2 regions of the Bradyrhizobium sp. JR3.5 genome follow, and region 2 is predicted to be linked to the other one. Evidence: riboswitches for the same ligand, from Rfam matches in the RefSeq annotation. Region 2 holds a riboswitch; the other holds the start of a gene.
What was found. Region 2 has a riboswitch for glycine ahead of ACVWW1_RS04935 (D-amino acid dehydrogenase). Riboswitches for the same ligand answer to the same signal wherever they lie in the genome.

Region 1 (15,611 bases), 170 kb from region 2:
CGAAGGATCCTCCATGGACAAGTCCAAGGCCCTCTCAGCCGCGCTCTCCCAGATCGAGCGCCAGTTCGGCAAGGGCTCGGTGATGAAGCTCGGCAAGAACGACCGTTCGATGGATGTCGAGACGGTGTCGTCGGGGTCACTGGGACTCGATATCGCGCTCGGCGTCGGCGGTCTGCCGAAGGGACGTGTCGTCGAGATCTACGGGCCGGAATCCTCGGGCAAGACCACGCTGGCGCTGCACACCGTGGCGGAAGGCCAGAAGAAGGGCGGCATCTGCGCCTTCATCGACGCCGAACACGCGCTCGATCCGGTCTATGCGCGCAAGCTCGGCGTCAACATCGACGAGCTCCTGATCTCGCAGCCGGACACCGGCGAGCAGGCGCTGGAGATTTGCGACACGCTGGTGCGCTCCGGCGCGGTCGACGTGCTGGTGATCGATTCGGTCGCGGCACTGGTGCCGAAGGCCGAGCTCGAGGGCGAGATGGGCGACGCGCTGCCAGGCCTGCAGGCGCGCCTGATGAGCCAGGCGCTGCGCAAGCTCACCGCCTCGATCAACAAGTCCCACACCATGGTGATCTTCATCAACCAGATCCGCATGAAGATCGGCGTGATGTACGGCTCGCCGGAGACCACGACCGGCGGCAACGCGCTGAAATTCTATGCCTCGGTCCGCCTCGACATCCGCCGCATCGGCGCGATCAAGGAGCGCGACGAGGTGGTCGGCAACACCACCCGCGTCAAGGTGGTGAAGAACAAGCTGGCACCGCCCTTCAAGCAGGTCGAGTTCGACATCATGTACGGCGAGGGCGTCTCCAAGATGGGCGAGATCCTCGACCTCGGCGTCAAGGCCGGCATTGTCGAGAAGTCCGGCGCCTGGTTCTCGTATGACAGCCAGCGGCTCGGCCAGGGCCGCGAGAACTCCAAGGCGTTCCTGAAGGCGAATCCCGACATCACCGCCAAGATCGAAGCTGCGATCCGCCAGAACTCCGGCCTGATCGCCGAGCAGATCCTTGCCGGTACGCCCGAGCGCGATGCCGACGGGGAAGAGCCGGCGGCCGCTGAGGAATAAGCTTCAAGGCTGGCACGATTTCGCTACAAGCGGGCGCTGAGGACGTTGAGTTGCCGACGTCTTCGGCGCCCGTTTGGTTTTGTAGCCGGTGTTCAGTGAGTTGAAGCGGTGAAGCGCCTGATCTTGGGTAATCCATCTGGGCTCGACCTGAAACGCGCAGGTCTGGGCGACGCGGTGCTTCCGCTTTCATTTCGCTTCACCTGGGGCGTGCTGCCTTCGCCACAAGAGCTGGCGGCCTATTTCAGCGTGCGAGCGGGCCAGAAGCCGGGGAATCATTGGTCGGATTGGATTTCCCCGTCCGCGAAGCGCGCGACTTGGAAGGACCTCGCGTTCAACGATTATTGCCAGTCGTTCGACATCATCGAATTGTGGTTTGACCCTGCCCCAAACGATCAGCTGCAGTTGATCTGGGTGCTCGATCAGTTTCATGCTCAGCCGGACATGTTAGCGAAGCTGAAATTGCGTCTCGTCGGCTTCAGCCTGCTAACGATGGACCCGGCATGGCGCGGTTGGAACGAGGTCCCGCTGGCTAACATCCGACTGTGGATATCGAGACCGCAAGCATGTGCTGGCAGGCGTATCGGGCGACAACTCCGCAGACGTGTTTCGATATGGTGCACCGCGACCTGAGTGCGTTTCCCTTGCTGAGGCCGGCTCTGCTGGATCTGCTTCGTGAGCTGCCATGGAGCGGATCGGGACTTGGCGCGACCGAGATGCGGTTGCTCGAGCTGATCGCGGCGGGATTCATGAGGACCAACGCGCTATTCTACCTCCGCGGCTTTCGCCAGCGCGGCGTCTTCAACGACATGGAAATCGGCAGGCTGCTCGAGGGGCTTGTGCATGGACCGCAGCCGGCGATCGCCGGGCTCGACGATGGCTTGCGCTCTATCGACCCGGACAATGCGAGAGGTCGCCTGGGCAGGCGGCGTGTTACGCCAGCACCGTTTCCCGGCTCGCAATCAGCGCACGCAGGTCTTCCGTCACGGCGACCGATTGGTGGGTCTTTTGATCTGTGGCGACCCAGATGATCTCGCCGGTCGCGCGCAGGTCGTCGGAGCCCTTGGCGAAGATCGCGAGTGTGAGCACGATCGAGGAACGGCCGATCTTCGCGACCCGCACGCAGACCTCGATGTCCTCGTCGAACCGGATCGGCGCCTTGTACTCGACCACCGATTTCACGGTGTGAAAGTCGATGCCGGTCCGCGCGACCTCGCCGAGATAGTCGTAGCCGAGCGCGCGGAAATATTCTGTTATCGCGGTATCGAAGTAGGTCAGGTAGTGCGCGTTGAACACCACGGCCTGCGCGTCGACTTCGGAATAGCGGACGCGAAACGGGAAATGAAACCAGAATTCCTCGCGCATGTTTCCTCCTGCGGCGGTATTGCTCGCCGTCGTTCGCCCGCGGTCTCGTCGGGCCTTATGATTGCCGGACCGTAGGATGGGTTTCGCTGCGCTCTACCCATCCTGCAACATGGCCCGTTACTCCGCCGCATGCGCGTAATCCTCGGTCGGCGGGCACGAGCACACCAGATTGCGGTCGCCGTAGACATTGTCGACGCGGCCGACTGGGCTCCAGTATTTGTCGGACCGCGACACGCCGGCCGGGAAGCAACCCTCGGCGCGGGCGTAGGCCCGGTTCCAGGCGTCGTCGGCGATGTCGTGGACGGTGTGCGGTGCGTGGCGCAGCGGCGACGCCTCGACCTTCCAGCGGCCCTTCTCGATCTCCGCGATCTCGCCCCGGATCGCGATCATCGCGTCGCAGAAGCGGTCGATCTCGAACTTCGATTCCGATTCCGTCGGTTCGATCATCAGCGTGCCCGCCACCGGGAAGCTCATGGTCGGCGCGTGGAAGCCGTAGTCGATCAGCCGCTTGGCGATGTCGTCGACGGTGACGCCGCTGGTCGTCTTCAGCGCCCGCGGGTCGACGATGCATTCATGCGCGACGCGGCCGCGCTCGTTGCGATACAGCACCGGGAAGTGCGGCTGCAGCCGCGCTGCGATGTAGTTGGCATTGAGGATCGCAATTTCGGTGGCGCGCGTGAGCCCTTCGCCGCCCATCATCAGGATGTAGATATAGGAGATGGTCAGGATCGACGCCGAGCCGAACGGCGCGGCCGACACCGGGCCGATGGCGTGTGCGGTCGCCCCGTCGGTTGCGGGATGGCCGGGCAGATAGGGCGCAAGATGCGCCTTCACGCCGATCGGGCCCATGCCGGGGCCGCCGCCACCATGCGGGATGCAGAAGGTCTTGTGCAGATTGAGATGGCTGACATCGGCACCGTAATCGCCGGGCCGCGACAGCCCGACCTGCGCGTTCATGTTGGCGCCGTCGAGATAGACCTGGCCGCCATGCGCATGCACGATGTCGCAGATCTCGCTGATATGCTCCTCGAACACGCCGTGGGTCGACGGATAGGTGATCATCACAGCGGCGAGATTGGCCGAATGCTTCTCCGCCTTGGCGCGGAGATCGTTGACGTCGACGTCGCCGCGGGCGTCGCAGGCCACCACCACCACGTCCATGCCGACCATCGCGGCCGAGGCCGGATTGGTGCCGTGCGCGGAGGAGGGGATCAGGCACACCTTGCGGTGCGGCTCGCCGCGCGCGAGGTGATAGCCACGGATCGCCAACAGCCCGGCATATTCGCCCTGCGCACCGGAGTTCGGCTGCAGCGAGATAGCGTCATAGCCGGTGATGTCGCACAGCCACTGCTCCAGCCGCTTGAACAGCGCGTGATAACCCTTGGCCTGATCCGCAGGCGCGAACGGATGCAGGTTGCCGAACGCCGGCCAGGTCAGCGGGATCATCTCGGTGGTGGCGTTGAGCTTCATCGTGCAGGAGCCGAGCGGGATCATCGCACGGTCGAGCGCGAGGTCGCGATCGCTGAGCTTGCGCATGTAGCGCAGCAGCTCGGTCTCCGAGCGGTGGGTGTTGAACACCGGGTGGATGAGGAAGGCGCTGGTGCGCCGCAGCTCCTTCGGCAGCGCCTCGCGCGCGGCCGCCTCGATCTCGGCGAAGGTGAGCTTGCCGCCGAACACGCGCCACACCGCTTCGACCGTCTCCGGCGTCGTGGTCTCGTCGAGCGCAATGCCGAGCGTGGTTGCGCCGATGCGCAGATTGATCCGCTCCGCCTGCGCGCGAGAGACAATCTCGATCTGCTTCGCGCCGACCTCGACCGTCACGGTGTCGAAGAATGCCTCGCTGGTCGGCGCAAAGCCGAGCTTGCGCAGGCCGGCGGCGAGCACGGTGGCGCGGCGATGCACGCTGCGCGCGATGTGCGTCAGGCCTTCCGGGCCGTGATACACCGCATACATCGAAGCGATCACGGCGAGCAGCACCTGCGCAGTACAGATGTTGGAGGTCGCCTTCTCTCGGCGGATATGCTGCTCGCGGGTCTGCAGCGCCAGCCGATAGGCCGGTGCACCGCGCGAATCCACCGAGAGGCCAACGATGCGGCCGGGCAGCGAGCGCTTCAGCGTGTCACGCACCGCCATGTAGGCAGCGTGCGGTCCGCCATAACCCATCGGCACGCCGAACCGCTGCGCCGAACCGATTGCAATGTCGGCGCCGAGCTCACCGGGCGAGGTCAGCAAAGCCAGCGACAGCAGGTCCGCGGCCACGATCGCAAGCGCACCCTTGGCGTGCAGCGATGCGATCGCCGGCCGGAGGTCGCGCACCGCGCCTGTCGTGCCGGGATATTGCAGCAGCGCGCCGAGCACGTCGGCCTTGTCGAGCTCGGTCAGGGGATCGCCGACCACCAGCGCCCAGCCGAGTGGCGCGGCGCGCGTGCGCATCACCGCCAGCGTCTGCGGATGCACCTCCTTGTCGACGAAGAACACCTTTGCCTTGACCTGCGAGTGGCGCTCGGCGAGCGCCATCGCTTCGGCGGCCGCGGTCGCCTCGTCGAGCAGCGAGGCGTTGGCGACGTCGAGCCCGGTGAGGTCACAGATCATGGTCTGGAAATTGAACAGGGCTTCGAGCCGCCCCTGGCTGATCTCCGGCTGGTACGGCGTATAGGCGGTGTACCAGGCCGGGTTCTCAAGGATGTTGCGCTGGATCACCGCGGGCAGGATGGTGCCGGAATAGCCCTGGCCGATCAGCGAGGTGAAGGTCCGGTTCTGCGCGGCGAGCTCGCTCATATGCGCGAGCGCCTCGGTCTCGCTCAGCGCCCGGCCCAGATCGAGCGGCGCCTTCTGAAGGATCGATGCCGGCAGCGTCTCATTCATCAGCGCCTGCAGGCTCGCGGCGCCGACCGTTTCCAGCATCGCGTTGATGTCGCGCGGTGACGGTCCGATGTGGCGGCGGACGAAATCGGTGGCGGCTTCGTTGATCGGCTTGAAGGGCGCGTTCATGGCTTGATCCTTAAACTGATCCTCAGGCGGTGTGTGCGGCGTAGGCGGCCTCGTCCATCAGGCCGCCGAGTTCGCCCTTGTCTGCAATCCTGAGCTTGAAGAACCAAGCCTTGCCGCCGGCATCCGAATTGACCAGCGCGGGCTCGGCGGCGAGCGCCTCGTTGACCTCGATCACTTCGCCGGTGATCGGCGCGTAGACGTCGGAGGCGGCCTTGACGGATTCGACGACCGCGGCGGCCTCGGCTTTCTTCAGGCTGCGGCCGACCTTGGGCAGTTCGACGAACACGACGTCGCCGAGTTGCGACTGCGCGTAGTCGGTGATCCCGATCGTGGCGACGTCGCCCTCGATGCGGAGCCATTCGTGGTCGGACGTGTACAGCGTCGTCATGGGGATCGATCCTTTGGCGTTTAGCGTTTGTAGGTATTGGGGACGAAGGGCGTGGCGGCGACCTTGAGCGGCAGCCGTTGGCCGCGCACTTCGGCGAAAACCGTGGTGCCTAGCGCGGAAAGGGATGTCGGCAGATAGCCCATCGCAACCGGCGCATTGAGGCTCGGGCCGAAGCCGCCCGAGGTCACGTTGCCGATTGGCTCGGTCGAGGTCGGATCGGCGAACAGGCCGGCGCCTTCGCGCACCGGCGCGCGGCCGTCGGGCCTCAGGCCGACACGGCGGCGAGCGGCGCCGTCGGCGAACTGTGCGAGAATCTTGTCGGCACCCGGAAAACCGCCGGCTCGGGCGCCGCCGCTGCGGCGGACCTTCTGCACCGACCACTCCAGCGCGCCTTCGACCGGCGTCGTCGTGGTGTCGATGTCATGACCATAGAGGCAGAGCCCGGCCTCGAGCCGCAGGCTGTCGCGCGCGCCGAGCCCGATCGGAAGTACATCGGGATTGTCCAGCAATGCGGTGACCAAGGCTTCCGCCTTGTCTGCGGGCATGGAAATCTCAAAACCGTCCTCGCCGGTATAGCCGGAGCGTGAGACGAAGCAGTCGATATCGCCGACGCGGCGCGGACCGGCGTCCATGAATTTCATCGAACTGACATCTGCACAAAGTTTCGCCAACGCCGATTCGGCCTTCGGCCCCTGCAGCGCGATCAGCGCGCGATCGGCCAGCGACACGATTTCGCAGGCTTCGGAGAGATGCGCGCGCAGATGCGCCTCGTCCTCGGCCTTGCAGGCGGCGTTGACCACCAGGAATAGGTGATCGCCGAAATTCGCGACCATCAGGTCGTCGAGCAGGCCGCCGTCGTCGTTGGTGAATTGCGCGTAGCGCTGCCGTCCCGGCGCGATGCCGACGATGTCCTGCGGCACCAGCTTTTCGAGCGCGAGCGCGGCGTCCGCGACCTTGCCCGACTTCGCCCTCAGCACGAGCTGGCCCATGTGGGACACGTCGAACAGGCCGGCTTCCTTGCGGGTGTGCAGGTGCTCCTTCAGCACGCCGGCGGTGTATTGCACCGGCATGTCGTAGCCGGCGAACGGCACCATCTTGGCTCCGCGCACCAGATGCAGCGCGTGCAGCGGGGTCTGTTTCAGCGGGGAGGTTTCGCGCGCAAGCATCACGGGGCCCTCGCGGTTCCCGCCGGGGACCTATTTCCCCTTGAGAAACCTGCAGAAAGCCCCATCTGTCGCTGTGCCTGAGAGTATTATCCCGTCGGCGGACGCATCGGGGAGAACCCCAGCGCCTCTTTCCAGATGTTAGACGTCACGCGGTCCTTTTGCCTGAGAGTTTCCGGGGCGGTTGCTCCTTCGGCGCCGGCGGTAAGGCCGGTCTCTCCCGACGTGACTAATAACAGGTAGGTAGAAAACACGGCGCCACCAAGACTGTCAACGCGGCTCTCGCTGCTATCCAATGGGCTTTGTGCTGCCGCGGCAAGTCCATGATCCGCCTGCACAGTTTCTGGACACCGCAGCTGGCAATGTCTAAAAGCGTTCGGCCGGAAAATGACGCCTTTTTGCGGCTGGCCGGCCCCTTTTTCCGATTGGATGAACATGAGCAGCGTCAACGACATCAGGTCGACATTTCTGAACTTCTTCAAGGAGAACGGCCACGAGATCGTGGCGTCGTCGCCGCTGGTTCCGCGCAACGACCCGACCCTGATGTTCACCAATGCCGGCATGGTGCAGTTCAAGAACGTCTTCACCGGCGTCGAGAAGCGCGGCTATCATCGTGCCACGACGTCGCAGAAGTGCGTCCGCGCCGGCGGCAAGCATAACGACCTCGACAATGTCGGCTACACCGCGCGCCATCTCACCTTCTTCGAGATGCTCGGCAACTTCTCGTTCGGCGACTACTTCAAGGAGCGCGCGATCGAGCTCGCCTGGAATCTGATCACCAAGGATTTCGGGCTGAAAAAGGACAAGCTGCTCGTCACCGTCTACCACACCGACGACGAGGCGGCCGGCTACTGGAAGAAGATCGCGGGCTTCTCGGACGATCGCATCATCCGCATCGCGACCTCGGACAATTTCTGGGCGATGGGCGATACCGGCCCGTGCGGTCCGTGCTCCGAAATCTTCATCGATCGCGGCGAGCATATCTGGGGCGGACCTCCGGGGAGCCCGGAAGAGGACGGTGATCGTTTCCTCGAATTCTGGAACCTGGTGTTCATGCAATACGAGCAGGTGACGAAGGAGGAGCGCGTGGCGCTGCCGCGTCCCTCGATCGACACCGGCATGGGGCTGGAGCGCATGGCCTGCATCCTGCAGGGCGTCGAGAGCGTGTTCGAGACCGATCTGTTCCGCCACCTGATCGATGCGGCCGCATCGGCCCTCGGCCATGGGCCGAACCCACAGAACGTGGCGTCGTACCGGGTGATCGCTGACCATCTGCGCTCCTCGGCGTTCCTGATTGCCGACGGCGTGCTGCCGTCGAACGAGGGCCGCGGCTATGTGCTGCGCCGGATCATGCGCCGCGCAATGCGCCACGCGCAGCTGCTCGGCGCGAGCGAGCCGCTGATGCATCGCCTGGTCTGGGCGCTGGTCCGCGAGATGGGCCAGGCCTATCCCGACCTGGTGCGCGCGGAGAAGCTGATCGAGGAGACGCTGCAGCTGGAAGAGACTCGCTTCCGCAAGACGCTGGTGCGCGGCCTCTCGATCCTCGATGAGAAAAGCGCCGGCCTCAAGAAGGGCGACATGTTCGACGGCGACACCGCGTTCACGCTGTACGACACCTACGGATTCCCGCTGGACCTGACGCAGGACGCGCTGAAGTCGCGCGGCATCAGCGTCGACCAGGCATCGTTCACCGATGCGATGAACCGCCAGCGCGAGAAGGCGCGCGCCTCCTGGGCAGGCTCTGGCGAGGCGGCTACCGAGACCATCTGGTTCCCGCTGCGCGAGAAGCTCGGCGCAACCGAATTCCTCGGCTATGAGACCGAGAGCGCGGAAGGCGTGGTGACGGCTCTGGTCAAGGACGGCGCCGAGGTCGACGGCCTCAAGGCCGGCGAGAGCGGCGCGATCGTGCTGAACCAGACGCCGTTCTATGCCGAGTCCGGTGGTCAGGTCGGCGATGTCGGCATCCTGACCGGCGAGGGGGTCAAATTCCGCGTCACCGATATGCAGAAGAAGGCCGGCGATCTGTTCGTGCATGTCGGCACGGTGGAGCAGGGCACCCTGAACGTCGGCACCGCGCTGCAGCTCGAGGTCGACCACGCCAGGCGTTCGTCGATCCGCGCCAACCACTCGGCGACGCATCTGCTGCACGAGGCGCTGCGCCAGGTGCTCGGCGATCACATCGCGCAACGCGGCTCGCTGGTCGCGCCCGATCGCCTGCGCTTCGATTTCGTGCATCCGAAGCCGATTACGCCGGAGGAGCTCGCCCGGGTCGAGGACATCGCCAATGATGTCGTGCTCGAGAATGACGAGGTGACGACCCGCGTCATGGGTGTCGACGACGCCCGCGAGGCCGGTGCGCGCGCACTGTTCGGCGAGAAGTATGGCGACGAGGTTCGCGTCGTCTCGATGGGCAAGAGCGCCCGCGAGCACGGCCAGAACGCGCTTGGCTGGTCGGTCGAGCTCTGCGGCGGCACCCATGTTCGCCGCACCGGCGACATCGGCCTGATTTCGGTGACCAGCGAGAGCGCGGTCGCGTCCGGCGTCCGCCGCATCGAGGCGCTGACCGGACATCATGCGCGCAGGCACGCCAACGACACCATGACGCTGGCGAAGACCGCGGCGGCCGAGTTGCGCACCACGATCGAGGATGTGCCGGCGCGCATCGCGGTCCTGATGGAGGAGCGCAAGAAGCTCGAGCGCGACCTGTCGGATGCCCGCAAGAAGCTCGCGATGGGCGGCGGAGCGTCGTCGAATGGTGCCGCCTCCGGCGTGCGCGAGGTCGGCAACGTCAAGCTGCTCGCGCGCGCGGTCGAAGGCGTCGAGACCAAGGACCTGAAGAGCCTCGTCGACGACGGCAAGAAGCAGATCGGCTCCGGCGTGGTCGCGATCGTCGGCGTCACCGAGGACGGCAAGGCCGGCATCGTGGTCGGCGTCACCGCCGACCTGACCTCGCGCTTCAACGCGGTCGAGCTGGTGCGCAAGGGCTCCGAGGTGCTCGGCGGCAAGGGGGGCGGTGGCCGGCCCGACATGGCGCAGGCCGGCGGGCCCGACGGTGCCAAGGCCGACGCCGCGCTGTCGGCGATCGAGCAGGCCATGACTCAACAGGCATCGGCCGGCGCCTGACGGAGAGGCTGATCGTGGCGACGGCTCCAGGCAAGCCCACGATGAGCGATCCCGGACTGCGGGGGCGTCTCTACGAGCTGCTCGAGCAGGACCACCTGCCATATTCAGTCGGCGCGCGATTTGTCCGGCTCGTCGTCGCGATCATCACCGTCGATGTGCTGGCGGCGATCCTGGCGTCGGTGCCGGAGGTCGATGCCCAGTTCTGGTGGCTGTTCACGGCGATCGAGATCACCGCGGTGACCGCCTTCGCGCTGGAATATGCCGCGCGGCTCTGGAGCGTGGTCGGCCGCTCGCTGCGCGACATGACGCCGCTGCAGGCGCGGCTGGAATACGCCTGCTCGGCGCTCGGCGTGATCGACCTGCTCGCCTTCCTGCCGTCGGCCATCGCGCTCGCGATCGGTGACAAGACCGCGCTGGTGCTGTTCGGCATGCTGCCGTTCCTCAAGCTGGTGCGCTATTCGACCGCGATGCGCTCGCTGCTGGCGGCGCTGCATGCCGAGCGGCGCACGCTGTTCGGCTGCGTCGTGATCCTGACCGGCGCGGTGCTGCTGTTCGCCTCGCTGCTCTATGCCATCGAGCACAAGGTGCAGCCGGACAAGTTCGGCACCATGCCGCAGGCGATGTGGTGGGCGATCGTGACGCTCGGGACCGTCGGTTACGGCGACGTCGTCCCGGTGACGGTGCTCGGCCGGATGGTCACGGTGGTTGCGATCGTGGTCGGCTTTGCGATGATCGCGCTGCCGGTCGCGATCGTCTCGACCGCGTTCGCCGACGAGGTCCGGCGCCGCGACTTCGTCGTGACCTGGGGCATGCTGGCGCGAGTGCCGCTGTTCTCACATCTCGGCGCTGCCGAGATCGCCGACATCATGCGCCTGCTGCGGTCGCAGACCATCGAGGCCGGCGAGGTGCTGGTGCGGCGCGGCGATCCGGCGTCGTCGATGTATTTCATCACCGCCGGCGAGGTCGAGATCGACCTGCCGAGCCAACGCGTGCGGCTTGCCGACGGCTCGTTCTTCGGCGAGATCGCGCTGCTCAGGCGGACCAGCCGCTCCGGCACGGTGACGGCGACGCGGAAGACCAAGCTGCTGCTGCTCGATGCGCAGGACTTCCATGCCCTGACCGAGCGGATCCCGGCGCTCGGCGCCCATGTCAGGGAGACGGCGGAGGCGCGGCTTGCCGACCCGCTTGCGGCCGGTGGCGACCTTGCCGCCGGCGAGATCGCCCAGGTACCGCACGAGACCGACGGCGGCATTCGCGATTAGGCTTAGTCTCTCCGCAGAAACACGTAATCCGCCGAATACGCCGCGCTCTTCAGTGCGCCTGATTTGTCGCAGGCGCCGCTGAGTTCGCCGCCCGAGGTGTTGATCCGCTGCACCGTGGCGACGCTGGAGAGCAGGCCGTTGCCGCGGTGGGAGATCACCTCGAGCTTCAGCCAGGGAATGTCCGCTGGCGTTGCGCCGGGCGCGCTGCCGGCGGTGCGGGCGGTCACGGCGCTGCCGTCGACATGCTCCCAGTTCGGTCCGGCATAGTGCCGGCCGACGGTGCGGCCATCGGCGATCAGGGTGGCGACCGGTTCGCGGAACGACCAGGCGAGCTTGCCGTCGATGACCAGCTTGCACTCATAGACCTGCGCGCCCTCGGCGTGGACGGTGAGGACCGCGGTCTCGTCGGGCGCCGCAACGGGGGCGGGCAGCGGATCGGCAGCGAGTGCCGCCGATCCGGTCAGCAGCAAGGATGCGAGCGTCACCCGGCCGGGAAAGGTCATGGTCACGCTCGCTGCTGTGTTCGGCAACAGGCAGCCGTTAGGCCGCCATCGCCTTTCCGAGATTCTCGGCGACCTTGTCGAGGAAGCCGGTGGTGGAGAGCCAGCGCTGGTCGGCGCCGACCAGGAGCGCGAGGTCCTTGGTCATGTAGCCTTCTTCGACGGTCGCGACGCAGACCTTCTCCAGGGTGGTGGCGAACTTCGCCAGTTCCGGGTTGTTGTCGAGCTTGGCGCGGTGGGCCAGGCCACGGGTCCAGGCAAAGATCGACGCGATCGAGTTGGTCGAGGTCTCCTTGCCTTTCTGGTGCTCGCGGTAGTGGCGGGTCACGGTGCCGTGGGCGGCTTCGGCTTCCACCGTCTTGCCGTCCGGGGTGAGCAGCACCGAGGTCATCAGGCCGAGCGAGCCGTAGCCCTGGGCCACGGTGTCGGACTGCACGTCGCCGTCATAGTTCTTGCAGGCCCAGACATAGCCGCCGGACCATTTCAGCGCCGAGGCGACCATGTCGTCGATCAGGCGGTGCTCGTAGGTCAGGCCCTTGGCCTCGAATTCCTTCTTGAACTCGCGGTCGTAGATGTCCTGGAAGATGTCCTTGAAGCGGCCGTCATAGACCTTGAGGATGGTGTTCTTGGTCGAGAGGTAGACCGGGTAGTTGCGCAGCAGGCCGTAGTTCAGCGAGGCGCGGGCGAAATCGATGATGGAGTCGTCGAGATTGTACATCTCCATCGCGACGCCGGCGCCCGGCGCCTTGAACACTTCCCGCTCGATCACGGTGCCGTCCTCGCCGACGAACTTCAGCGACAGCGTGCCCTTGCCGGGGAACTTGATGTCGGTGGCACGGTACTGGTCGCCATAGGCGTGGCGGCCGATGATGATCGGCTTGGTCCAACCGGGAACCAGGCGCGGCACGTTCTTGCAGATGATCGGCTCGCGGAAGATCACGCCGCCGAGGATGTTGCGGATGGTGCCGTTCGGCGACTTCCACATCTGCTTCAGGCCGAACTCCTTCACCCGGGCCTCGTCGGGGGTGATGGTGGCGCATTTGACGCCGACGCCGACCTTCTTGATGGCTTCGGCGGCGTCGATGGTCACCTGGTCATTGGTCTCATCGCGGTATTCCATGCCCAGATCGAAATAGAGCAGTTCGACATCCAGGAACGGGTTGATCAGCTTGTCCTTGATGTACTGCCAGATGATCCGGGTCATCTCGTCGCCATCGAGCTCGACGACGGGGTTGGATACCTTGATTTTTGCCATGACGGGGAGGCCCTCTTGGGAACGGCGCGCTTTTGACGGCGGGGGTGGAATACGCCTGCGCTATAGCACCGCCCGGGGACGGGCGGAAGCGCACCGGTTATGCACTTTCAGCCCATCTTTTCGCCGAGAACCGCCATTCTGACGGCGGCGCGCGCGCGGCCCTCTAAAACGGGACCTGCGTGGCGGTCCCGGCCACGATGTACCAGGTCACGAACAGGCCCGCGATCAGGGCCCCCGGCAGGCTCGATCCGGTTCGCCGCCAGGTGAAGGTCGCGATCACGGCGACGATTGCCAGGAGCGGTACGAACTGAATCGCGACGATGGTCGAGAGCGGCACGAAGCTGGGGTCCGGGATCGGGTTGAACAGCTTTCCGGTCAGCCACAGCGTGCCGTATTGCAGCACCAGCAACACGATGAAACCGAGCGTCAGCGCCAGGATGTTGGTCAGATAGAGCGCTCCGCGCGGGGCGCCCATGGTCGAGAAATTCCGGTGCAGCACGTGTAGGGCCACCACGAAAAACGCCGTGAACGGAATCAGATAGATCAGGAAGATGAGAAATCGCTTCGCGCTCATCAATTTGAGTGCGACGATCCAAAATCTGAAGTCGATCTTGAAGGCGAGGTCGGCGAGCCAGAGCGCAGCGTAGCCCACCGCAACCCGAGGCCACCGCGATCACGACGGATTGACCGACGAGGCCGGCCCAGCTGGCGCGCTTCGGGACGAACCACATCAGCGCCAGCGTGATCAGGCCGTTGATGATGGCCCAAACCAGGATCTGGTTGGTGATGCCCTGCGGCAGGAACGCGCTCGGGCTGACGAATGTGCCGCCCAGTGCAAAGGCCGGGTAGTAGGTCAGGGCGGGGATGAAGGCCGACAGGATGAACGCCGTGGTCCAGCGCCGGCCGCTGGCGGCCTGATGCGCCGGCATGGTGCCATCGCCAACCGCCGGCAGCCGCAGGCAGGAGAACATCGGCGCCTCCAGCAGCGCGTCGAACGTCCCGATCATGAGCGCCACGAAGCCGATCAGCGCGATCAGGGTGCCGATCTCCTTGCGGAACCAGATCTGGTCGTCGACCGGACGAGGCGTGCCGCCCTTCAACGTCTTGGCGAACCAGTCGAGGCTGTAGCCGATCGCTTCATGCGAGATGTGCTCGGCCGGATGGGTCATCGCCGGGGTGTACAGCACCCGGGCGGTGCCGTTGGCCGGATCGCCATAGACCTTGCCCGGCTCGACCGTGCCTTGCGTGCCGAACAGCGCCCAGAGTTTCGGGCTCTTGGTGACGTCGCGGGCGAGGTCGACGCCTCACATCAGGGTGGAGAACTCCTCGTACTGGGCAAACACCAGCGCGGTGTTTCGCGGCCAGCTCGCGGTGCCCTCGGCGGCCAACGGCTTGCCGGTGGACGAGCCCTCCAGCACCATCGATTTATAGTCGTTGGGCATCGCGGTGGCGGCCGCCAGCACGGTCCAGCCACCCATCGAATGGCCCTCCAGCCCGATGTTCTCCTTGTCGACGAATGGCAGGCTGCGGAGATAGGCAAGCCCGTCAGGTCCGCCAAAGCCGTTGGCGAAGGAGGGCGGGTCGCTGTAGCCATGGCCGGTCTGATCGAGCGCCAGCACCACATAGCCGCGGCGGGCGAACTCGATGGCGAAGCCGTCCTGGGTCTCGCGCGAATTGATGTAGCCGTGCACGGCGAGGATGCCGGGCGCGGGGATCTGCGGCGTCGCGTTCGGCGGGATGTAGAGCAGGGCGCTCATGGTGTTGCCCTTGGCGCCCTCGAACCTGACATCCTCGATCCGGATGCCGCCTGCGGTCTGCGTGAGGTGGGCGAGCAGGCCCCCCGCCACGATCAAGACCACGCCCACAATCGCCAGCGTCCATCTGCCCCGCATCATCGCCCCCAAGTGCTTCGACCCAAGTGCCTCGCCGTTCAAGCGCGTCTCAAGCGTGCCTTTACAGCTTCGCTTTGGTTGTGGTTGATAGCCTATCCGAAGGCGAAGCGCGCAAGCGGCAGTCTTCGCTCCGTGCGATTGGGATTCCGATTAAGGATTCGCAAACGCCGCTAACCCTGTTATCTCCTTGGAGAAAATGGTCCCGCGCAAAACCGGTGCCAAGCTCGTTGCGCCGCCCTGCATGAGAGTTTGAATCAGCCGCTTCGGAAGTTGATTCAAAATCTTCAGACGTTGAATCAGAAAGTGAAGTGAGATGTCCGGCACCGACAAGACCAAGGCAGGGCACGACCTTGCCGGTCCCGTCGTCATCCTGGTTGAGCCGCAGCTTGGCGAGAACATCGGCATGGCCGCGCGCGCGATGGGCAACTTCGCGCTGACCCGGATGCGCATCGTCAATCCGCGTGACGGCTGGCCGAATGTCGCCGCGCAACGCGCCGCCGCCGGCGCCGACCAAATCATCGGTTCCGTCGAGCTGTTCGACACCGTCGAGCAGGCGATCGCCGATCTCACGCTGGTGTTCGCGACCACCGCGCGCGCCCACGACCA
Region 2 (15,611 bases):
TCGTGATCAATACGCCGGCGAACGTTCGCCGGATGGCGAAAGTGATCGCGGACGCCGGCGTCAAACCGGAGATCGAACTGTTCGATTCCGGCGATATCGCCTTGATGTGCGATCTCTTGGCCGACGGCTCCCTGCAAGGGCCAGTCCTGTGTTCCTTCGTGATGGGCGTTCGTTACGGCTTTCAGCCTTCCCCGGAAACCGTATTGTACGCGCGCGGCCTGCTACCGTCGGACGCGGAATTCACCGCGGTCGGCATCGGCAAGGCCGCATTCACGACGGTTGCACAATCCTATCTTGCGGGCGGTCACGTACGGATCGGCCTGGAAGATGCGGTCTATCTCACACGCGGCCAGCTCGCGACCTCCAACGCGGAAATGGTCACAAAGGCGCGCCGCATCGTCGAGGATCTCGGAGGCGCCGTCGCGACGATCGAGGACAGCAGGCGGATCGTCGGCCTGCCCTCGCCCACGAAGACAATCAAGGCTTAGGAGCGAGCTATGAATGCCATCACCAGATCGGGGATCGATGTCGTCGTCGAGGCGACCTGCGTGCGGCTCAATGCCAAAGCCGCCGATGCGGCGGCGATCGCGCCGTCCATCGAGAAACATTCGCTCACGCGGCAACCGCACGAAGTCGTGGTTGCGATCGAAGCCGCAGGCGTCAACCCGTCGGACGTCAAGGCCGCCACGGGATTGATGCCGTATGCGGTGTTCCCAAGAACCCCGGGCCGTGATTTTTCCGAGGCGGGTGGTCGAAGGGCCGGACGCATTGATCGGAAAAGCTGTGTTCGGTTCGTCGGGCGACCTCGGAATCCGCCGCGACGGTACGCACGCCAGCCATGTCGTCGTCGAGGCCGCGGCCCTGGTCGAAAAGCCGGACGGAATTTCAATGGATGAGGCTGCAGGGATCGGCGTACCGTTCGTGACAGCCATCGAAGGCTTTCGACGAGCCGGCGCGCCGAGACCCGGCGAACATGTCCTCGTCATGGGCGTCAACGGCAAGGTCGGGCAGGCTGCGGTCCAGCTTGCGACCTGGCAAGGCGCCAGGGTGATCGGCGTGGTGCGCAAGGACGAACCCTACGAAGGCCACGCCAACGCCCCGATCCAGATCATCAATTCCTCGGCGACCGACGTCGCGGAACGTGTGCGCGAACTGACCGACGGCCACGGAGCCGATATCGTCTTCAACACGGTCGGGGATCCCTATTTCGACGATGCGCATCATTCGCTTGCAAAGGCCGGGCGGCAGATCCTGATCGCCACGACCAACCAGACGGTCAAATTCAACATCCTGGAATTCTATCGCGGACGGCACACTTATCTCGGCGTCGACACGCTTGCGTTTTCTACGATCGAAAGCGCAGAGCTGCTGCGCAGCGTGCTACCTGGGTTCGCCGGCGGCTTCCTGCGCCCCTATCCGATCATCCCGTCCTCGATCTACCCGCTTGCTGAGACGAAGGCGGCCTACACCGCCGTGATCGGATCATCGCGCAACCGCGTCGTACTGCGACCGGGAGCCTGATCATGAATGTCGTTCGCTTCGGCGAGGCGTGCGCCTACGCGGCGCCCGGACACCACGACATGGCCATGGTGCGTCTGCAAGGGCGCGAGGCTGGCCCCTCGTCCGACCTCCGGATCGGCGTTTCGGTGATCGCCCCCGGCGGGCGGCACGACGGACAGATTGTCCACGCACACGAAAACAAGGCTTGAGGCCGGCCAACCATCAGGCCGGCCTCATCACTCCCGCTCGGCGTTCATCGCGGTCTTGATGAGCTGAACGGGCATCGCTTGAGCCCGATCGGGAAGCTCGGTCACGGACGGCTGCGTTACTTCTGCTTGTCGCCGACGCCCTTCGCGGCTTGCTCGATGACCTTTGCCACTGCCTCCGGCTTCGAGACATACACGGCGTGACTGCCGGCCTGATCGACGGTCTTGGCACCGGCGCGCTTGGCCATCATCCGCTGCGCGTCGACCGGGATCATCTTGTCGTTGGTCGCCACCAGGTACCAGCTCGGCTTGCTCTTCCAGGCCGGCGCGCTCACCTCGCCATTCAAGGCGGCGACACCCCAGGGCACCTGCGAGTCAGCCATGAATGCCGCGACATCGGGCTTCACATCGGCTGCGAACGCGGCGGCGAACTTCGCGTGATCGAGCGACAGGAAGCCGTCCTTCGGCGGCAGGATCGGCGGCACCGGCGCACCGGGAGGAGGATTGGCGATCAGCTTGCCGACCGATTCACCCTGGTCGGGCGCGAACGCCGTGATGTAGACCAGCCCCGCGACCTTCGGATCGCTGCCCGCTTCGGTGACGACGACGCCACCATAGGAATGGCCGACCAGAATGACATTGCCTTCGGCGGCGGCGATGGCGCGCTTGGTGACGGCGACGTCGTCCGCCAGCGTGGTGGTCGGGTTCTGGACGATGCTGACCTTGTAGCCGTCCTTCTTCAGGATCTTGTAGACGCCTTCCCATCCCGAACCGTCGACGAAACCGCCATGGACGAGGACGATCGATTTGACCGGGGCGGACTGGGCCTGGGCCGCGGGGATCGTCGCGGTGGCGAGGCCCAGCGACGCTGCGGCGGCGAGCAATTTGGTGGCAACAGACATTGAAGTTCTCCTGGATGTTTATTTCGCGATAATCTTTATCGCGATAATCATCGTATAATTGCCCTCGATTTGCTTGTCCAGATATTTTTTATCGTGATAACGATTTTCGTGGTACATTGGCAAACCACATCGAAAGGGCCCCCCATGCCAAATCCGGGACCGATTCCGCTGGATAGCCAGCTTTGCTTCTCGCTTTACGGGACGACCATTGCGATCAACCGTGCCTACAAGCCCCTGCTCGACCGCCTCGGCATCACCTATCCGCAATACCTCGTTCTCAGCGTGCTCTGGGAAAAGGACGGACAGATGATTTCGGCAATCGCCGACCGGCTCGCCCTCGAGCCCAGCACCATCACGCCGCTGGTCAAGCGGCTCGAAAGCGCCGGCTTCGTGGTGCGCCGGCGCAGTGTGGAGGATGAACGGCAGGTCGGAGTTCACCTGACCGACAGCGGCAAGGCGATGCAATCGCGCACCGGCTGTCTGACCGACACCTTGCTGGAGCGGTCCGGCCTGACGGTCGACGAACTCATCTCACTCAACAAGCGCGTCCAGGCGCTTCGCAACGCGTTGACGAATTCAGGAACGGACTAACGGACAAACCGCGCCGTTCACACCTGCGATAGGTTATCCCGGCGTTTGCCCGGCTGACGACGAAGAGCTAGAAGATGCGCCCGCCGGGGTTTTGTCCGGAGCGGAACGAAACCAGATTTGGAAAACCGCCGAGGGATCTTGGGAAGTCTCTCGGTCTAAATTGCGAAAACTCAATAAAATCAAGATGCGGACGTGGCGGAACTGGTAGACGCAAGGGACTTAAAATCCCTCGACGGCAACGTCATGTGGGTTCGAGTCCCACCGCCCGCACCAGCCTGTTGCGCACCGCTCTTACTTCTTGGCCTTCGCCTTTCTTTGCCTTGGCCTTCTTCGTCGTCTTGGCCTTTGTTTTCTTTGCCTTTGCCGGCTTGCTGGCCTTCGCTTTCTTCGCCGATGTCTTGGCTGACGTCTTGGCGGCTTTCTTGGCCGATTTCTTCGTGGCTTTCTTGGGGGTCTTCTTGACGACTGTCCTCGCCGACGCCCCGCTAGCCGCACTTGGCTGTTGCGCCGCGCCGCCACCGCCTCCGCTGCCCGCCGGACGGGGCGGCACCGGCTCCTCCATCCAGAAATCCAGCTCTTGCTCCTTGTCGCCGACCGAAACGATGTCGCCGCTCTTGCTGGCCATCATGGTCGACACCACGCCGCGGACATAGATGTCGTTCTGCTGTGCACGGACCAACAGGGCATCCAGCAGCGGCGATTGACCCGGCATGAACATCAGGAAGAGCGCGCCGTCCTTGGCGTTCTTGATCAGGTCCAGCGCCGGCTTGAACTCCGCCTCGCCGTTGGTCGCGGCGAAGAACACCGAAATGTTGCTGTCGCTGGTCGGGCTGGAATTCGACGCCTTGAGCGCGGGCGGCATGGCGTTGCCCGCGGCGACCAGCTTGCCCCATTGATCGAGATAGCGCTTGGCGATCACCGCATTCTCGATGATCAGCACGTTGTTGAGCTGCGTGCACAGCCCGGTGGTGGTCCAGTTCGTGCTGCCGGTCAGCACGCGGATCGCGTTGCCATGCGCGTCGCTCTCGACCACGAACTTGTTGTGGACGCTGGGCGACGACCCGCCTGCATTCGACAGATCGCGATGCTTGACCGTCAGGCCGGCGCCACTGAGCTCGCCCGCGATGTTGGGCTTGGTCGCACTGCCATTGCCGAGCAGGACGTTGCCGCGGCTGCCGAACGGTTTCAGCGCGCCGACCACTCGTCATTCATCTCGTAGATGGCGGCATGGACCTGGCTGCCGCGGAGATCGGCATCGTGCAGAAAGGCCAGGATCTTGTGCAGGGCGTCGCCTGATTCGGCGGAATGCGGTTGGAGAGCACGGTCGTCTGCTGCGTGATGTTGTTGCGCCGCTCGAGCTGGAATCCGACCCAGTCGTTCGACCAGGTGTCCGGCTGCCAGGCGATCAGGATATCATCGGCGTTCGCATAGGCTTTGACATTGATGGTCATCACAATTTCCCCGAGGCTGGGTGAATCCGCAGGAGCGAAACAATGGACGCCACCCTTGCACGGTGAGAGCGTGCATCCTGGAGCGGCACCGATATCGACCCGTCGGACAATACGCCGGTAACCTTGGGTAGTTTGTGAAATAGACGACAACTGTTCGCGCAAATCGGCGCGGCGTGGTGCGCCGGGCTTCGAGCCCTAATCGAACGCCAGTCCCAGCCGCTTCTGCTTCTTCCATGCGATGCGGCACGGCCACCGCTGGCCGTCGACGGCGAGAGTGAAGCGGTCGGGAAACCACAGCGGAGAATTGACTTCGATGCAGGCGCCCTGAGGCGAGAGATTCCGGACCGTGCAGGCGATCGCTTCATTGCCGAATTCGATCGCTCCCGACTTGAGGACGCGGCGGCGTGCGCCGGCACGGCGCTTCTCGGTCGGCAGTGGCTGTTGCGCGCTGGCCGGTGCGGGCCTGCTATGGTCGTCGGCCATGGGCCCGTCGCGGTAGGTACACAAGTCGGCGGTCAGACTACGATGCAATACTGACGGGAACCTTAAAGCCGCCGCTATCCAAATTGGTATGCCACGCGCCCGCCCACAGCTTGAGCAGGCAGCCGCGGCGTCACGATGCTTGCATCACCGCATCGCGTTTTGCGGGTGTGGCAGGGTTCACATGCAGAGATCGTCACGTGGTGTAACGTCGTCGCATTGGAAATTCCGGCTGCACATTTCGCGGGCCCACATTTCGAGATCAATGAGTTGGAGATAGGCGATGACGATTGCGGATCGCAATCGGATTGCTGATCGCAATCGGATTGTCGGCAATACCGCGCCCGATCATGGCGCTTCCGTCCTCGAGCACGGCGACGACGCAGCCCATTGCAGCAACGGGCTCAACGCACAGAAATTCCTTGATGCGCCCCCCGACGAGCGCGCGATCTACCGGCGCTGGATTCGCAGCGCGATCGTGCTCTACGGATTGTTGGCGTTTGCCGCGGGAGCGATGGTCTGGATGAACGGTGCCGGCGTCGGACAGACAGAGCTCACGAGCCTGTCGAGCACGAGCAACGCGAAATCAGGTCACTAGATTAGCCGCCGTCGCGGAGCGACGGCGCGAAACGAAAATGGCCGGGACAGGTCCCGGCCATTTGTGTTGCGTGCAGCCTGAAGCCTACTCGGATTTGTCGATATTCCAGAAGATCGGCGTTGCCGGACCATCGAGCACACCGGACAGCGACTTCCGCCAGGCGCTTGGACCCTGATACTGACCGAGCGGAATGTAGATGACCTGATCGTAGGCTTCCTTCTGGATATCGGCCGCGATCTTCTTCTGCTCGTCGAGCGACGGCGCGCGAACGAAGGCGTCCTTCAGCTGTTCGATCTTCGGATCGTCGGCCCAGCCGAACCATCCGCCATTCTTGCCCTGGCCGCCGATCGAGAGGTTGGCGATCGGGTTGGAGACGTCGGCACTGACCCAGTTCGTGAAGAACATGTTCCAGCCGCCATCCTTCGGCGCCTTCTGGCTGGCGCGGCGAGTCACCACGGTCTGCCAGTCGGTGGCCTGCAGGTCGACCTTGAAGCCGGCGTCGCGCAGTTGCTGGGCGACAACAACCGGCTGCGCCTTGAGCGTGGTGACGTCGCCCGGCGCCATGATGACGACCGGCGTGCCATCATAGCCCGACTCGGCAAGCGCCTTCTTGGCCGCCGCCATGTCGCCGCCCTTCAACAAGGTCTCGCCGCCGACCTCGGACGCGAACGGTGTGTCGCAGATGAAGAAGGAGACGCAGGTCTTGTAATACTTGGGATTGCCGACCAGCGCGTCGAGCACCTGCTTCTGGTTGATCGCCATCAGCGCCGCCTGGCGAACCTTGATGTTGTCGAATGGCGGATAGAGGAAGTTCATGCGGCCGAGCGTCTGGAAGCCGAACTTGTTCAGCGTCTCGACCTTCAGGTCCTTGTCGCCTTCCAGGATCGACAACGTGTCGAACGACGGGTTCTCCAGGAAATCGATGTCGCCGGACTGCAGCGCGTTCATCGCAGTCTGCGCGTCGGCCATCGTGACCCACTCGACGCGGTCAACCTTCACGACCTTGCCGCCCGCGGTCCAGCTTGCCGGCTCCTTGCGCGGCACGTAGTCCGTGTTCTTGACATAGACCGCCTTCACGCCCGGCTGGAATTCAGCCTGGACGAACTTGAACGGACCCGAGCCGATCTGCTCCGGGATCGGCTTGTCCGGCGGCGTTTCGGCCAGCCGCTTCGGCATCATGAAGGCGACGCGCGACGACGGCTTGCCGATCGAATCCAGCACCAGAGCGTAGGGCTCCTTCAGCTTCAGCGTGATCGTCTTCGCGTCGGTGGCCTCTAAGCTCGCCGTAAAGTCCATCAGCTTCTGGCCCATGCCGTCGACCTTGGCCCAGCGCTTCAGCGAAGCAACGCAGTCTTCCGCGGTCACCGGCGTCCCATCGTGCCACTTGAGACCGTCGCGCAGCGTGAACGTGTAAGTGAGCTTGTCGTCGGACACCTTCCAGTCGGCCATCTGGGGCTGGATCTTGAAGTTGGAGTCGGTTGCGACCAGCGTGTCGTAGACCATGTAGCCATGGTCTCGCGTGATATAGGCGGTGGTCAGGATCGGATCGATGACGCGCAGATCCGAATGCATCACCGCGGTGATGGTCTTGCCCGCGGCCATGGCCTGCGGCGCAAAGGACAATTCCTGCGGCGCGAACGACAGCGCGAGCGCCGTCAACGCAGCCGCTAGCGTGCGGTGCTTCCAACGCGAGATAGGGAACATGCAATTTCTCCTGACGTGTAACTGGTCAAAGCCGGCTTATTCGTTATGCATGCGGTTCGTTATTTAGGCGAACTAACATGCTGTATGGCTTGTGAAATCGAGACTTGCATCAAGCGCAATGCGCGTCAATCGGTTTCCGGCAGGATCGAATGTATACGAACGAATGAACCGCTGGTGCAGCGCATTTGACTTTACAAAGTCGTCTTCCGAGCTTTTCGTACGGCACGCGAACGCGTATCGGCGCGCACAAACAACAAGAGAGAAAAGACATGAACCCCGCCAATCTTCCTTTTGATTCCGAAGCGATGCTGCAGGGGCTGCGCAGCTGGGTGGAATGCGAGAGCCCGACATGGGACGCGGCCGCAGTCGAGCGCATGCTCGACCTCGCCGCGCGCGAGATGGCGGTCATGGGTGCGACGATCGAACGCATCGCGGGACGCCAGGGCTTCGCCGGCTGCGTCCGCGCCCGTTTTCCCCATCCGAAACAAGGCCAGCCGGGCATCCTCATCGCCGGCCATCTGGACACCGTGCACCCGGTCGGCACCATCGAAAAGCTGGCGTGGCGGCGCGAAGGCAACAAGTGCTTCGGGCCCGGTATCTTCGACATGAAAGGCGGCAACTATCTGTCGATCGAGGCGATCCGGCAGTTGGCACGCGCGTCCTTTACGACACCGCTGCCGATCACCGTGCTGTTCACGCCCGATGAAGAGGTCGGCACGCCGTCGACGCGCGACATCATCGAGGCCGAAGCCGCGCGCAACAAATACGTGCTGGTGCCGGAGCCCGGCCGGCCGAACAACGGCGTCGTCACCGGCCGCTACGCGATCGCGCGCTTCAATCTGGAAGCTGTCGGCAAGCCGAGCCATGCCGGCGCGACACTCTCCTCGGGCCGTTCCGCGATCCGCGAAATGGCCCGGCAAATCATTGCGATCGACGGCATGACCACCGAAGACTGCACCTTCTCGGTCGGCATCGTGCATGGCGGCCAATGGGTCAATTGCGTCGCAACGACCTGCACCGGCGAAGCGCTCAGCATGGCCAAGCGCCAGGCCGATCTCGACCGCGGCGTCGAGCGCATGCTGGCGCTGTCGGGCACCGCCAACGACGTCACCTTCAGGGTGACGCGCGGCGTCACCCGCCCGGTATGGGAGCCGGATGCCGGCACCATGGCGCTCTATGAAAAGGCCAAGGGCCTTGCAGCGGCGATGGGCCTCGATCTGCCGCACGGCAGCGCGGGCGGCGGATCGGACGGCAACTTCACCGGTGCGATGGGCATCCCTACCCTCGACGGCCTCGGCGTTCGCGGCGCCGATGCGCATACGCTCAACGAGCACATCGAGATCGAGAGCCTCGCCGAGCGCGGCCGCCTGATGGCGGCGCTGCTGGCGACGCTGGACTGACACCGATTTGCACTGCACAACACGTTGGCAAAGCCGGACCGAAATTTAGCCTTGTCCAATTTTGAGGCTTCGCCTACGGTCCGGCCGTCCAACGCGACGATGCGGGAGAGATCGAAGCCACAACATTCTTGTTGTTGCTTCGGCGCCGACGGAGCAACCGCCCCGGAAACTCTCAGGCAAAAGGACTGTATCGTCAGGACGATCTGGAGAGAGACGGACACGACCGCATCAAGGGCCGTGACGTCCACCGAAGGGGATAGTCTGCCATCGGGCCGAGGCCCGATGCGGATCAAGCTCTCAGGTACCGTGACAGATGGGGCGCCGACGCCGGTTTCACCGGTGGTTCGGCGACTCTAACCCACGGGAGCCTGAAGACCACCATGCCTCACATCGCAATCATTGGCGCCGGCATCACCGGCGTGACGACGGCCTATGCCCTGCTCGAACGCGGCTATCGCGTGACTGTCCTCGACAGGCATCGATACGCCGCGATGGAAACCTCGTTCGCCAATGGCGGACAGCTTTCCGCCAGCAACGCGGAAGTGTGGAACAGCGCCGCGACCATTCTCAAGGGGTTGCGCTGGATGCTTCGAAGCGACGCGCCGCTGCTGATGAATCCGAAGCCGAGCTGGCACAAATATTCCTGGATCGGCGAGTTCGTCGGCCACATCGGCCGCTATCGCACCAACACCATCGAGACGACGCGGCTCGCGATCGAAGCGCGCAAGCATCTGTTCTCGATCGCACAGCGCGAGAACATCGCCTTCGATCTCGAACGCCGCGGCATCCTGCACGTCTATCACGACAAGGCCGGCTTCGAGGCGGGCCTGCGCGTCAACACGCTGCTGCAACAAGGCGGGCTCGACCGCCGCCCGGTGACGGCGGACGAAATCCGCAGCATCGAACCCGCGCTGCAGACGACCTGCTATGGCGGCTTCTTCACGCCGTCGGACGCGACCGGCGATATCCACAAGTTTACGCGCGGGCTCGCCGACGCCTGCATCCGTCGCGGCGCGAGCTTCGTCCATGAAGCCGACGTCGATGCGATCGCGCGCGGCGGCGACGGTTTCCGCATCAGCTGGAACGAAGCCGCTTCGCACGATGCTGGCGTCGCGACGCGACATGAGTTGCAGGCGGACGGCATCGTCATTTGCGCCGGCGTCGCGAGCCGGCACTTCGCAGGCCTGCTCAACGACCGCGTCAACGTCTATCCGGTGAAGGGCTATTCGATCACCGTGCAGCTCGATGCGCCGCAAAGCCGGGACGCTGCGCCAACCGTCAGCCTGCTCGATGAGGCGGCGAAGATCGTCACCAGCCGGCTCGGCGCCGACCGCTTCCGCGTCGCCGGCACGGCCGAGTTCAACGGCTTCAACCGCGACATTCGTGCCGACCGCATCCAGCCGCTGGTGGATTGGGTGCGGCAGCATTTTCCCGGCGTCGACACGTCGAGGGTAGTGCCGTGGGCCGGCCTGCGCCCGATGATGCCGAACATGATGCCGGTGGTGCGCGCCGGACGGTTTCCGGGCGTGTTCTACAACACCGGCCATGGTCATCTCGGCTGGACGCTGTCGGCTGCGACGGCGCAGATGGTGGCAGGCGCGATCGATGACTGGCGCGACCTCGACACGCCCTCGATGGTGCCGTCGCAGGTCGATGCGACTGAGACCGCCCGCGCAGCTTTCCCCTAATTATCTGGCCGACGAGGAAGAATATGAGCGTATTTGCGTGTGGCCAAGTCGGAATTCGCTGAGAAACACCGCATGACAACGACTAGCGTCATACTGGGGAAAAGCGCTTCAGCGCGGGAGGGGACAATGCGCATTGGGGTGGCGGACACGCATGGCATGGCGGTCCGGCGCGGGATTCCGGACGGCAGGTGTGCCGGCGGCAATCTCTTCGGCGGACCGATACGTAACCTCGCCTCCAGCACGCGCACCAACTCGGTGCGCCGCCTTTCCGAAACGGTCAATGCTCAGGCCTCTGCACTGGGCTCCACGAAAGGCGCGACATGACAACCGAGACGTTGACCAGGCCGGATCAGATTGCCGCGGAGCTGTGCGCGGCCGTCGATCGAAACTTCGACGATCAGATCGCGTTCCTGTCGCGCATGGTGCAGTTCCGCAGCTTGCGCGGACAAGAAGCGCCGCAACAACGCTGGTTGGCCGAGCAATTCGCAAAGCGCCGCTACGACGTCGATGCGTTCAGCCTTGCCGACGTCAACCTGATGAGCCATCCGAAGGCTGCGCCAATGGACGGCATCGATCTTGCCGGATCGCAGCAGGTCGTTGCGACGCTCAACAGCAAAGGCAGCGGGCGCAGCCTGATCCTGCAAGGTCATATCGACGTGGTGCCGGAAGGCCCCGCTGACCTCTGGGAGCAACCTCCGTTCGCGGGCGCCGTGCACGACGGCTGGATGTACGGCCGTGGCGCGCAGGACATGAAGGCCGGTGTCTCGGCAATGATCTTCGCGCTCGATGCTTTCAGCGACGCCGGCTATGCCCCGGGCGGGCGCGTCCATCTGCAGACCGTGACCGAGGAAGAGAGCACCGGCAACGGCGCACTGTCGACGTTGATGCGCGGCTATCGCGCCGACGCCTGCCTGATTCCAGAGCCGACCGGACACACGCTCACGCGCGCCCAGGTCGGCGCCGTCTGGTTCCGCCTGCGCGTCCGCGGCACGCCGGTGCATGTCGCCTATTCCGAGGCCGGTACCAGCGCGATCCTGTCGGCGATGCATCTGGTGCGCGCGTTTCAGGATTACACCAAGGCACTCAATGCCCGGGCGCTCGACAACAGCTGGTTCCGCAGCGTCAAGAATCCGATCAAGTTCAACGTCGGGATCATCAAAGGCGGCGATTGGGCCAGTTCGACCGCGGCGTGGTGCGAGCTGGATTGCCGGCTTGGTCTCTTGCCGGGCGAAACACCGCAGCAGGCGATGCGTGGCATCGAGGAATGCCTGACTGAGGCGCACAAGGCCGACGACTTTCTGTCCGACAATCCGGCCGAGCTCGTGTGGAGTGGTTTTCAGGCGGACGCAGCGGTGTGCGAGCCCGGCAGCGAAGCGGAAGCAGCTCTGTCTGCCGCCCATCACTCCGTCTTCCAGGCTCCAATGCAGGAGCGCCTGTCTACCGCCGTCAACGACACCCGCTACTATTGCGTCGACTACGGCATCCCCGCACTTTGCTATGGTCCTTACGGTATCGGCCCGCATGCGTTCAACGAACGGGTCGAGCTCGACAGCCTTCGCAAGACGACGCAGAGCATCGCACTGTTCGTCGCCAATTGGTGCGGCGTGATGCGAGCGTGAATGGACTTGTCGTTTCAGGTCGGTGGCGCATTGCGCCATGTGCAATTCGAAATAGCAGCTTCAGACCAAGGGAGGCTTCCAACGGCCTGAACCGCGCCTTGATATAACATCGCCATTGGCACAGTATTTGCCTGCAAATTCATCACGTTCGCGCTAGCCTTGAGACAAGACGCAGAAGCGCATGAGACACATCACGGGGACACCATGAGTATGATGCGGCCCAGCCTTCGCTTCGCACCATCTGACGGCAGGAGATAGCAACGATGCTCGGCTATCTCCTCCGCCGCATCCTCGCCGCCATTCCCGTAATGGGCGTGGTGGCTCTGTTCGTGTTCCTGTTGCTACGGCTGACGCCGGGCGACCCGGCCGCCATTCTCGCCGGCGACAATGCGACACCGGAACAGCTCGACCGCATCCGCACCTCGCTTGGTCTCAACGAGCCGATCTACATCCAGTTCTATACCTGGGTCGCCAAGCTGCTGCACGGCGACCTCGGCGTTTCCCTGATCTCGAACAAGCCGATCCTCGAGATGATCGGTCCGCGCCTCGAGCCCTCGATCTCGGTCGCGCTGGCCACCATCGTCCTCTCGATCCTGGTGGCGGTGCCGCTCGGCGTGATCGCGGCGTGGAAGCACGGCACCTGGATCGACCGCTGCGTGATGGGGCTTTCGGTGCTCGGCTTCTCGGTGCCGGTGTTCGTGATCGGCTATGTGCTGATCCAGGTGTTTGCGATCGATCTGCGCTGGGTTCCGGTGCAAGGCTTCAAGAGCATCTCGGCCGGCTTCGGTCCGTTCTTCGAGCGCATCATCCTGCCGACCTGCACCCTCTCCTTCATCTATGTCGCGTTGATCGCGCGCATGACACGGGCCTCGATGCTCGACGTGCTGGGTGAGGACTACGTGCGCACCGCCCGCGCCAAGGGCATCGGCGAGACCGGCGTGCTGCTGCGCCATGCGCTGCGCAACGCCGCGGTCCCGGTCATCACCGTGATCGGTTCCGGCTTCGCCCTGCTGATCTCGGGCGTCGTCGTCACCGAGAGCGTATTCAACCTGCCCGGCATCGGCCGCCTCACCGTCGATGCGGTGCTGGCGCGCGACTATCCGGTGATCCAGGCCATGATCCTTTTGACATCGGGTATCTATGTCGCGGTCAATCTCTTGATCGACCTCGCTTACACCCTGCTCGATCCTCGTATCCGGTACTGAGCAATGGCGATCGAAACCCTTCCCGAATCCTCCATCCCCGTCACCCGGCCGTTCCGCGTCAAGTTCGGCTTCCTGGCGTCGACGCCGATCATCGCGGTTGCGACGATCTGCCTCGTCCTGATCATCCTGATGGCGATCTTCGCGCCGCTGCTCGCGCCGCACGATCCGCTGCTGCTGACGCCGGCGCAGCGGCTGAAGCCGTCGAGCGCGCAATATCTGCTCGGCACCGACGCGTATGGACGCGACCTGCTGTCGCGCGTCATCTATGGCGCACGGATCTCGCTGTTGATCGGGCTCGGCGCCGCCGTCTGCTCGATCGCCATCGGACTCTTGATCGGCCTCGTCGCCGGCTTCTTCCGCTGGGTCGATGCCGTGATGATGCGCGTGATGGACGGCTTGATGGCGATCCCCGCCATCCTGCTCGCGATCGCCGTGGTGTCGCTGTCCGGCGCCAGCATCTGGACCGTGATGGTCGCGATTACCATCCCCGAGATCCCGCGCGTGGCGCGGCTGGTGCGCTCGGTGGTGCTGACCGCGCGCGAGGAGCCCTATGTCGAGGCCGCGATCTCGCTCGGCTCGAGCCTGCCGAAGATCATGTGGCGGCATTTGATGCCGAACACGATCGCGCCGCTGATCGTGCAAGGCACTTACGTCTGCGCATCCGCGATCCTGACCGAGGCGATCCTGTCGTTCCTCGGCGCCGGCATCTCGCCGGAAACGCCGACTTGGGGCAACATCATGGCCGAGGGCCGTGCCTATTTCCAGGTCAAGCCGTCGCTGATCTTCTGGCCGGGGCTGCTGCTCTCGATCGCCATTCTCAGCGTCAACCTGATCGGCGACGCCGCGCGCGACGCGCTCGATCCCCGCATGAAACAGCGTGAGGGCAAGTGATGGCTTCAATGCCAATTGAAGCCATCATCCCGGGGCGGTGCGAAGCACCGAACCCCAATGCGCACTCGCGCATTGTGGGATCTCGAGATTCCACAATTCGCAATTGCGAATTGGGGTCTGGTGCTTGCGCACCATCCCGGAATGACGGTGACGGCCCCATCGTGCCCCCTCGCAACACGAGACCCTGACATGACCAACGTCGTCCTCGACATCAACAATCTCGTCGTCGGTCTCGGCCGCAAGGCTGACGCGCACCGCATCATCGACGACCTGTCGCTGCAGGTGCGCGAGGGCGAGACGCTCTGCCTTGTCGGCGAAAGCGGCTCGGGCAAGTCGGTGACCTCTTTGACCACGATGGGCCTGCTGCAGAAGGGCACGCTGGTGCCGTCCGGCGGCAGCGTCAAACTGGTCGGCGAGGAACTGCTTACCGCGACCGACCGGCGGCTGCGCCAGTTGCGCGCGACGCGGATGGCGATGATCTTCCAGGAGCCGATGACCGCGCTCAATCCGGTCGTGCCGGTCGGCCGCCAGATCGACGAGGTGCTGCGCGCCCATACCGATCTCGACTCCCGCGCGCGGCGTCAGAAGATCCTGGCGATGATGGAGCATGTGCGGCTGCCCGATGTGGAGCGCATCTTCTCGTCCTACCCGCACCGCCTGTCGGGCGGACAGCGCCAGCGCATCATGATCGCGATGGCGCTGGTGCTGGAACCGAAGCTCCTGATCGCGGACGAGCCGACCACCGCGCTCGACGTCACCACCCAGAAGCAGATCCTCACGTTGATCCGCGACCTGCAACGCGACCACGGCACAGCCGTCCTGTTCATCACCCACGACATGGGCGTGGTGGCCGAGATCGCCGACCGCGTCGCGGTGATGCGGCACGGCCGGCTGGTCGAGACCGGCGAGCTGCAAGATGTGCTGCGCAACCCGACGATGGAGTACACGCGCAACCTGCTGTCCGCGGTGCCGAGCCTGGTGCCGCGCGCGCCACGCCCAGAGACGAAGGAGCCGGTGGTGCTGGAAGCCAACGAGCTCAGCAAGGTCTACCGGGAGCGATCGCTGTACGGCAAAGCGCGCGAAGTCGCCGCCGCCAGCAACGTCACCCTCACTTTGCGCAAGGGCCGCACGCTCGGTATCGTCGGCGAAAGCGGCTCCGGCAAATCGACGGTGGCGCGCTGCATCGTCCGCCTGATCGATCCGACCTCGGGCGGGGTGCGCCTCGTCGGCCGCGAGATATCCGACCTGTCGCGCCGGCTGTTGCAGCCGCATCGGCAAAAGATCCAGATCATCTTCCAGGACCCCTACCGCTCGCTCAATCCACGCGTCACCGTCGGCGAGAGCATCGCGGAAGGCCCGGTCAATTACGGCATGCC

Region 1: linked by a shared signal. The riboswitch ahead of gcvT (glycine cleavage system aminomethyltransferase GcvT) and the one ahead of ACVWW1_RS04935 (D-amino acid dehydrogenase) in region 2 are both predicted to bind glycine.

The regions. Positions count from the first base shown of each region.
Region 1 covers NZ_JBSRYV010000001.1:830,606-846,216, forward strand. Annotated here, with positions in the region: gene recA (recombinase RecA) at 1-1,069, shown strand, start outside; gene ACVWW1_RS04075 (hypothetical protein) at 1,178-1,699, shown strand; gene ACVWW1_RS04080 (acyl-CoA thioesterase) at 2,000-2,431, opposite strand; gene gcvP (aminomethyl-transferring glycine dehydrogenase) at 2,549-5,422, opposite strand; gene gcvH (glycine cleavage system protein GcvH) at 5,445-5,810, opposite strand; gene gcvT (glycine cleavage system aminomethyltransferase GcvT) at 5,831-6,976, opposite strand; glycine riboswitch at 7,118-7,206, opposite strand; gene alaS (alanine--tRNA ligase) at 7,409-10,096, shown strand; gene ACVWW1_RS04105 (cyclic nucleotide-gated ion channel) at 10,138-11,358, shown strand; gene ACVWW1_RS04110 (DUF3455 domain-containing protein) at 11,361-11,861, opposite strand; gene ACVWW1_RS04115 (NADP-dependent isocitrate dehydrogenase) at 11,899-13,113, opposite strand; gene ACVWW1_RS04120 (hypothetical protein) at 13,277-13,765, opposite strand; gene ACVWW1_RS04125 (hypothetical protein) at 14,041-14,241, shown strand; gene ACVWW1_RS04130 (alpha/beta hydrolase family protein) at 14,418-15,005, opposite strand; gene ACVWW1_RS04135 (TrmJ/YjtD family RNA methyltransferase) at 15,319-15,611, shown strand, end outside.
Region 2 covers NZ_JBSRYV010000001.1:996,004-1,011,614, reverse strand. Annotated here, with positions in the region: gene ACVWW1_RS04995 (3-keto-5-aminohexanoate cleavage protein) at 1-488, shown strand, start outside; partial or broken gene ACVWW1_RS04990 (quinone oxidoreductase family protein) at 498-1,521, shown strand; gene ACVWW1_RS04985 (cupin domain-containing protein) at 1,524-1,709, shown strand; gene ACVWW1_RS04980 (alpha/beta hydrolase) at 1,826-2,608, opposite strand; gene ACVWW1_RS04975 (MarR family winged helix-turn-helix transcriptional regulator) at 2,753-3,199, shown strand; tRNA gene ACVWW1_RS04970 (tRNA-Leu) at 3,386-3,472, shown strand; gene ACVWW1_RS04965 (hypothetical protein) at 3,441-4,400, opposite strand; gene ACVWW1_RS04960 (hypothetical protein) at 4,408-4,650, opposite strand; gene ACVWW1_RS04955 (PilZ domain-containing protein) at 4,846-5,133, opposite strand; gene ACVWW1_RS04950 (hypothetical protein) at 5,414-5,728, shown strand; gene ACVWW1_RS04945 (ABC transporter substrate-binding protein) at 5,813-7,432, opposite strand; gene ACVWW1_RS04940 (M20/M25/M40 family metallo-hydrolase) at 7,702-8,832, shown strand; glycine riboswitch at 8,925-9,030, shown strand; glycine riboswitch at 9,034-9,147, shown strand; gene ACVWW1_RS04935 (D-amino acid dehydrogenase) at 9,213-10,520, shown strand; gene ACVWW1_RS04930 (hypothetical protein) at 10,647-10,844, shown strand; gene ACVWW1_RS04925 (ArgE/DapE family deacylase) at 10,841-12,139, shown strand; gene ACVWW1_RS04920 (ABC transporter permease) at 12,403-13,344, shown strand; gene ACVWW1_RS04915 (ABC transporter permease) at 13,348-14,235, shown strand; gene ACVWW1_RS04910 (ABC transporter ATP-binding protein) at 14,425-15,611, shown strand, end outside.